Silvibacterium dinghuense: one gene and its partner. Each later gene encodes a partner of the first gene's protein in a complex. Links are inferred from orthologs where the notes say so. Each region holds a gene or a part of one and is shown on either strand. Other genes may lie near its edges.

Region 1 (2,806 bases):
TCTTGTCGAGATGTTTGACGCTGCCGGCGCTGGCGATCTTGCTGCTCTCTATATCGTCGGCTCGAATCCCGTAGCCCGCTACGGGGTCGACCCCTCAGCCCTCAAGAATACATTCCTCGTTGTGCAGGACATGTTCCTCACCGAGACGGCTGTGCTCGCCGATGTGGTCTTCCCTGCCGCCAATCTTTATGAGAAGGCCGGCACTGCGACGAACACGTACGGTGATCTGCAGCTGGTCAAGAAGGGCGCGGACAAGAGCGGTGTACGGGCCGACTTCGAGATCATTGTCCGCATGGCCGCCAAGCTGGGCGCCAATCCCCGGGCCTTCGTGCCTGTCGGCAAAGGGGTACGGGCCGATTTCGGCCAGACCCGCGGCGCACAGTCCGGTGAAGCCGATCGCCATCAGGTATGGCTCGCCGCACACAGCCTCGAGCCGAAGCTCAGCCCCTTCGATCCCTTCGCGATCTTCGACGAAATCCAGCGACTGGTTCCGGCCTATGATGTTCCCCGCCTCGACCTGCTGCTGGGCAACGATGAACATGTGAAGTCCGAGCTCGTGCAGATTGATGGCACCGTGGTACGCCGCGATCTGGTCCTGCCGGCCAACGATCATCTCGCGACCTCGGGGACTCTCGGCCGCTACAGTGCAAAGCTCACCGAGGTTGCCAACTCTCCGACCATGTTGACCAGTGCCGAGGAAACGGCAGCAGATTGATGGCGCCCTGCTGAGGCAAGAGCAGACACATAACGCATCAGGAACGCATTCAGGAAGGCCCTTGTGGAAGTAAGCATCTGGATTTTCTTATTGCTGAGCGTGTTAAAGGTGATCGTCGTCACGGTCATTCTGCTGACCGCGGTCGCCTACACGGTGCTGCTGGAGCGCAAGGTGGTGGGCCGCATCCAAAATCGCTGGGGACCCAGCCGCGTCGGCCCCTTCGGCCTGCTCCAGCCGCTCGCTGACGGGTTGAAACTCTTTCTGAAAGAAGACCTGATGCCGGAGTCGGTCTATCGGCCGCTGTTTGTGCTCGCACCGATCATCGCGCTGGCCTGCGCCCTGATGTCGATCTCCATGATCCCCTTTGGCGACGACATTCGTTACAAGGGAGTCGATCTCTTCCAGATCTCCGATGTCAATATCGGTCTGCTCATCCTGCTGGCCATCACCGGCGTCGGCGTTTACGGCATTGCGCTCTCGGGCTGGGCGTCGAACAATAAATACTCGCTGCTGGGCGCGCTGCGCGCCAGTGCCCAGGTCATCAGCTACGAGCTCGCCCTCGGACTTTCACTGGTCGGCGTCATCCTGCGCTCGCAGTCCCTGCGCCTGCGCGACATTGTCGACGTCCAGGCGACGCACGGCCTGCTTTCGTGGAATGTCTTCGGCGGATTCCAGTTCGTTGCTTTCTTTATCTATCTCACCGCTGCGTATGCGGAAACCAACCGCGCGCCGTTCGACCTTCCCGAAGCTGAAAGCGAGCTCACGGCCGGCTACCATACGGAATACAGCTCGATGAAGTTCGCCATGTTCTTCATGGCCGAGTATGCCAACATGATCACCGTCAGCTGCGTGGCGACGCTGCTTTTCCTTGGCGGCTGGTCGAGCCCGTTCGGCAACCTTCTGCCGGCGATTGGCGGCCCGATTGTTCAGGCGCTCCTGCCGGTCTTCTGGTTCGTTGCAAAAGTCTTCTTCTTCCTCTTTCTCTATGTCTGGGTGCGCGGCACGCTGCCGCGCTTCCGTTATGACCAGCTGATGAGCTTCGGCTGGAAGTTTCTGATGCCACTGGCGGTGTTGAATATCATCGCCACCAGCCTGTGGCTTGCGTTCCGTGCCGGCTAGCCTCTATTTCGCAACCGGTCTGACTTCGTGCGACTCAACAGGCACACATGTGAGTGATTGAAGCGATGCATCTGGTTCTCTTCTTCATCTTCGGCGGGCTTTGCGTGTTAGGAGCGCTGAATCTCCTGCTGCAAAGGCATCCCATCAACTCCGCGCTCTCGCTCATCGTCGTGATGAGTTCGCTGGCCGTGCTCTACCTGCTGCTCGGAGCCGAGTTCCTGGCCGCGGCACAGGTTATCGTTTACGCCGGTGCCATCATGGTGCTCTTCACCTTCGTCATCATGCTGCTCAACGCAGGCAAGGAAGAGAAGACGCACGGCAGCAAGGCTGCATATCTGGTCGGTTTCCCCGGCGCCGCGGCGATCATCGCCACACTCACCTACATGTTCCTGCAGAACAGCGGCCCACTGGGCGGCGCGAAACTCGGCGACTACCTGGTGACGACGCAGGACCTGAGCCGCGTGCTCTTCCGCGATCTTCTGTTGCCCTTTGAAGTCACCTCCGTCCTCATTCTGGTAGCGATCCTCGGCGCCGTCGCGCTAGCAAGAAGGGAGCACTGATCGATGGTCGTCCCTATCTCCTATTACCTCATCCTCAGCGCCATCCTGTTCTCGATCGGCGTCGCCGCTTTTCTTGTCAAGCGCAACATCATCAGCGTCTTCATGTCCATTGAGCTGATGCTGAACGCGGTGAATCTCAGCTTCGTGGCTTTTGCTCACCACTGGCACCAGGTGAGCGGGCAGATTTTCGTCTTCTTCGTCATGGTCGTCGCCGCCGCCGAGGCCGCCGTAGGCCTGGCCATCATCATCGCCGTCTTCCGTACGCGGAATACCCTGAACGTCGACTCGGTCGACCTGATGAAACTGTGAGGCCGAGGCAATCATGAACGGTTCCCTGCATCTCTGGCTTCTCCCCGTCATCCCCTTTGCCGGCTTCCTGTTAAACGGGTTGCTGGGCCGCCGCCTGCCCAAG
Region 2 (4,864 bases), on another replicon or contig:
GACTTCGTGGCGGTGATGACGACCCTTGACCTCAGGTGCCGGAGCGGTGTTGCCAACAACAACCAGGGTGGCGTCGGAGGCGCGCTGAGCATTCAGAGCGACATCGTCAAGGCAGCCCTTCGCGTCGTTGTCTACGCGAGCCGGACGGCGCTTGTCGTGATCGAACTGGATGGTGCAGAGCGTCTGCGTCTTCGGAGCCGGAGCCGGAGGAGCCTGGACATCGACCGTGGTCGTGCCCGAAGCAGTCTGGCCCTTGTCGTCAGCCACGTTGCAGGTCACCGTGATGCTGCCAGCCGGCGCACCGGTGGTCGACAGCGTCGCCGTGTTGCCGTTGCCGCTGATCGTGCCGGCAGAGGCTTGGTAGGTGTAGGTCAGCGGACGGTTCTGCGGGCTCACGCCGGTCGCAGTGATCGTCGAGCTGTCACCCGGCTTCACCGACGAGGGGTTCGCCGAGCAGCTGACCGTCGGCGGCTCGAACTGCTTCACCGTGAACTGCGCGGTGCAGTCAGCCGACTCGCCAGGCTTGTTGCCTTCGGTCACGTGGCCGGTCACCGTGTAGGAACCGGGGGCCAGGCTCGCCGTGTCGATCTTGCCTTCGGAGCTGCTGCCGCTCACCGTCACACCCTGGCCGCTCCAGCTGTAGGAAGCAGTCTTCTTGGGGTTCAGGTTCGTGGCGGTGCCGGTAACGGTGATCGGGTCACCCGGATAGACCGAGTTCGGGCTCACCGCGCAGGAGTACTGCACCGGCGGAGGCGGTACGATGTTGCCGAACTTGAAGACCAGACCGGTGCTCAGACGGGCATTGCCGACGTTCGCGCGGCCGCCAAAGGCAACTTCAGGTCCGTAGTTCGCGTGGAAATACTCATAGTCTGCCTGGAACAGGCGAAGACCCAGGCGATGATGCCAGAACGGCAGATCGTAGTCCAGACCGCCGCCGGCCGTCAGAGCCGGACCCCAGGTGTAGTTATGCGCCGCGTAGGGTTCGTCGTTCGGACCACCCAGGCGGACACCGCCGGCCAGACCGTGAACGAAGGGCGTCATGCCCTGCAGCGGGAAACGGAAAATGATACCGGCCTGCGCGGTCTGCGCGCCGTCATTGTTCCCATCCGGATGGTTGGCGTACTCAACCTGGCCGCCCACATACTTGTTGAAGTAGTATGCGCCGCTGATGATGGCACCGTAGTCAATCGACGAGTAGCTGTCGGAGAACGTCGTGCCATCCAGCTGAGGGGTCTGAACAGTACCCTTCGGAGCCAGGTACGAATAACCGGCAAAGATGTCAATCCGTGACACCGGAGCCTCTGCCGCAGCAGAGGGCGTTGAGGACGAACTCTGCCCATACATGCTCGATGCGCCAAGTCCTACAGCACACCCCACAAGCAGAATTCGGCTCAAAGGATTCAAGAAACGAGAATGCATGCGCCTATCCTCCAAAACCTTTGGAAATCGAACAAAAACCACTTTAAGGCCTAACTGGTACAGGCCAGGATTACAAAACCATCATCACGACTGCAGCGAAAGTCTGGAACTGCAGAAAATCTGACATTGCGGAAACGAAACCATGAGCAAGCCGGATGACTCTGTGCGGCGGTATTCAAACTACCACACTTTCTTTTTGTTAGAGCATAATTTCTTCAACGAGTTGCCTGCACTTGCGAGGATTTTTTTCTTCCTTCCGGCAACTTCTACATACCCTGCAAAGCATCTCGCAGGCACGTCGCAGACCTCGCCAGCCGCTCTTTTCCCTTGCCATGAGGAACGATCGTCAACGAATTGCAACTTATTGAAACATCATACTATTGCAGATTGAGTGCCCGCTTCAGACTGCCCCGCTCGCGCTGAATTTTTTCCTGCAGCAGCGTAATCGCATAAAGAAGCTGCTCCGGACGGGGCGGACACCCCGGGACATACACATCGACAGGTATCACCTGATTCACCCCCTGCAGGAGTGCGTAGTTGTTGAATACGCCTCCCGAGGTCGCACAGGCCCCCATCGAGATCACCCACTTGGGCTCCGGCATCTGGTCATAGAGACGCTTGATCACCGGCGCCATTTTGTTCGACACGCGCCCCGCAATCACCATCAGGTCCGACTGCCGCGGAGACGGCCGGAAGACCTCTGCCCCGAAACGCGCCACGTCGAAACGCGATGCTCCCATCGACATCATCTCGATCGCGCAGCAGGCCAGGCCGAAGGTCATGGGCCATACCGAATTCTTGCGAATCCAGTTCACTGCCGCATCCAGAGAGGTCAGGAATACACCGTCCGGCTGGTCATAGCCGTAGCTGACTTCTGCCAGCTTCTGACGGTTCTTCGCGCTGCTCTCCAGTGCCCCGAAAAGATACCGATCCTGCATCGTGCTGCCGTTCGTGGCGTCGCTCATATGCAACCACTATACCTCCGGCAGCCATCCTGCGATTCCCTGCCCCGGGGAATTTTCGACATCCTGTTCCTCTGCTCCATCTCGTTCGCAGGGCGTGCCTTCTTCCCGAATCACCCTTTGACCGGCAGCCTCATGGCTCAGGACGCGATTCTTTGTTTGAGCTTTTCGAAAAATATGTAAAAGTAGCTCCAAAGTTCGTTGTACCTTCAGGTCTCATTCGCTCCGAAAAAGGCACTCCGCCCCACGCGATTTCATGCCATTGTGAGCGAATGCCGGATACCCTCCGGCATCGATGCAGCTTGCCACCTTTCGATTTTGGGAGTGTTATGCGTTCTTCTTTCCTCGGGATTTTTCTCGCACTTGCTCTCTTCTGTTGCGGCACCTCGTTTGCGCAGTCCGCTCCTTCGCCGTCTACGGCTGACCAGATCGCCAGGCTGCAGGCTCAGGTTGCGCAGGCCCAGTCCTCGGCCGACAACGGCTGGATGCTGGTCAGCGCCGCACTGGTCCTGATGATGACCGGCCCCGGCCTGGCCCTCTTTTACGGCGGCCTGGTGCGCAGGAAGAACGTGCTCTCCGTCATGATGCAGAGCTTCGCCATGATGGCCATCATCACCATCATGTGGGCCATCGTGAACTACAGCCTGGCCTTCGACGCCGGCACCACCTTCATCGGCGGACTGCACCACCTCTTTCTCAAGGGCGTAGGACTCAATCCCGATCCCGATTACGCGGCTACGCTGCCTCTGCAGACCTTCATGGTCTACCAGCTGATGTTTGCCATCATCACCCCGGCGCTCATCACCGGCGCCTTCGCCGAACGCATGAAGTTCAGCGGCATGGCGGCCTTCCTCATCCTCTGGTCGATCGTCGTCTACTCGCCCATGGCCCACATGGTCTGGGGCAAGGGCGGACTGCTGAACGCCTCGCTCGGCGGCCGCTTCCCTTGCCTCGATTTCGCAGGCGGTACCGTCGTCCACGTCACCTCCGGCGTCTCGGCGCTGGTCACGGCCATTTACCTGGGCAAGCGCATCGGCTATCCCAAGGAAGCCATGATGCCGCACTCGGTCGTACTCAGCTTCATCGGCGCCTGTCTCCTCTGGGTCGGCTGGTTCGGCTTTAACGCCGGCAGCGCACTGGCCGCCGGAACCCTCGCCACCAGCGCCTTCGTAAACACGCACTTCGCCGCCGCTGCCGCCGCCCTCAGCTGGGCCGCCGCCGAGTGGATTCGCAACGGCAAGCCCAGCGCGCTCGGCGCTATCTCGGGATCGGTGGCCGGCCTGGTCGCCATCACCCCCGCGGCCGGCTTCGTCTCGCCCATGTCCGCCATCATCATCGGTCTGATCGCCGGCATCTTCTGCTACTTCATGGTTATCAAGGTGAAGAGCTGGTTCGGCTATGACGATTCCCTCGACGCCTTCGGCGTGCATGGCGCAGGCGGCACGCTCGGCGCCATCCTCACCGGCGTCTTCGCCACCAGCGCCATCAACCCCATCTTCGGTAAAACCGCCAGCGGCGCTCCGATACCCACCGGCGGCGCGGACGGCAACTGGCACCAGGTCCTCAACCAGTTCATCGGGGTGGCCATCGCATGGGCCATCTCCATTGTCGGCACCCTCATCCTGCTCAAGCTCGTCGATCTCACCATCGGCCTGCGTGTCACCCCGGAGCAGGAGATCGAAGGTCTCGATCTGACGCAGCACGGCGAAGAAGGCTACGACCACGCCTCCTAGTTGCGGCAAACCTGATACTCTTTCACTCGAACCAGGGAGTTTTGGGACTTTACGATGCACAAGATCGAAGCAGTAATTCAGCCTTCAAAGCTCGATGCCGTCAAGGATGCGCTTCTCGAAGTCGGCATCGAAGGCATGACGATTCTCGAAGCCCGCGGCCACGGCCGTCAGAAGGGTCACACCGAGTTCTATCGTGGCCGTGAATACACCGTCGACCTTCTCCCCAAGATCAAGCTGGAGATGGTCGTTACCGACGAACTGGTGGAGAAGGCGATCCAGGCCATTCTCTCCTCAGCCCGCACCGGCAAGATCGGCGACGGCAAGATCTTCGTCTCGAAGATCGATGAAGCCATTCGCATCCGTAACGACGAGCGCGGCTCGACGGCGCTCTAACCTTCCGCCGCCGCAGGCGTCCTGCTCCGGACGCCTGCAGCGGGCCGGCCATGCAAGTTTCACTGCGCTGCGGGCACGTTCTGACATCTTCCGCAGGCACCCGGAGTCTTCGGCTCCACGTTTATTTCCAATTTTCCTCAGCCACCTATGACCAGCGACCTCCCACTGCTGCAGCATTTACGAAACCTGTATCAGCAGGAGAGCGAAGAGCTGCGTCTGACTTACCTCCGCACCGGAGATGGCTCCGCCGCCATTCGCCGCCGCGCAGCCATCGTCGACAACATCGTCCGGCAGCTCTGGCAGAGCTTTGCCGGTCCCGCCGGGCGCCCCAATGTCGCCCTGGTTGCGACCGGCGGA

Evidence for each region. The genes of interacting proteins can lie anywhere in the genome.
Region 2: the proteins of nuoH (region 1) and ESZ00_RS14460 are in contact, whole or in part, in a crystal structure (PDB 6Y11), measured with the Thermus thermophilus proteins. The link is inferred for Silvibacterium dinghuense from one-to-one orthologs. Residues at the interface, in WP_096411122.1 of Thermus thermophilus: Arg36, Val44, Arg45, Met46, Gly47, Pro48, Asn49, Arg50, Val51, Leu57, Gln58, Ala61, Asp62, Ile64, Lys65, Ile67, Phe68, Lys69, Glu70, Ile72, Val74, Glu223, Ala224, Glu225, His233, Thr234, Glu235, Tyr236, Ser237, Trp241; in WP_096411117.1 of Thermus thermophilus: Arg16, Glu17, Gly18, Leu24, Leu27, Val28, Trp30, Gly31, Arg32, Asn34, Ser35, Trp37, Thr54, Asp55, Ala56, Asp59, Ala61, Arg62, Phe63, Gly64, Glu66, Val67, Phe68, Arg69, Ala70, Ser71, Arg73, Gln74, Ala75, Asp76.

The regions. Positions count from the first base shown.
Region 1 is NZ_SDMK01000002.1:469,006-471,811, forward strand. It holds nuoH (NADH-quinone oxidoreductase subunit NuoH), read left to right. Parts: upstream 1-778; coding sequence 779-1,834; downstream 1,835-2,806. Other genes in the region: nuoG (NADH-quinone oxidoreductase subunit NuoG), read left to right, coding at 1-715; ESZ00_RS11190 (NADH-quinone oxidoreductase subunit J family protein), read left to right, coding at 1,900-2,394; nuoK (NADH-quinone oxidoreductase subunit NuoK), read left to right, coding at 2,398-2,703; nuoL (NADH-quinone oxidoreductase subunit L), read left to right, coding at 2,717-2,806. UniProt on the Escherichia coli protein: NDH-1 shuttles electrons from NADH, via FMN and iron-sulfur (Fe-S) centers, to quinones in the respiratory chain. The immediate electron acceptor for the enzyme in this species is believed to be ubiquinone.
Region 2 is NZ_SDMK01000003.1:105,981-110,844, forward strand. What follows is about bases 591-3,542. They hold ESZ00_RS14460 (NADH-quinone oxidoreductase subunit B), read right to left. Parts: upstream 2,385-3,542; coding sequence 1,797-2,384; downstream 591-1,796. Other genes in these bases: ESZ00_RS14455 (OmpA family protein), read right to left, coding at 591-1,293; ESZ00_RS14465 (ammonium transporter), read left to right, coding at 2,711-3,542. Also shown: more of ESZ00_RS14455, read right to left, coding at 1-590; more of ESZ00_RS14465, read left to right, coding at 3,543-4,114; ESZ00_RS14470 (P-II family nitrogen regulator), read left to right, coding at 4,169-4,507; ESZ00_RS14475 (bifunctional uridylyltransferase/uridylyl-removing protein GlnD), read left to right, coding at 4,655-4,864. UniProt on the Escherichia coli protein: NDH-1 shuttles electrons from NADH, via FMN and iron-sulfur (Fe-S) centers, to quinones in the respiratory chain. The immediate electron acceptor for the enzyme in this species is ubiquinone.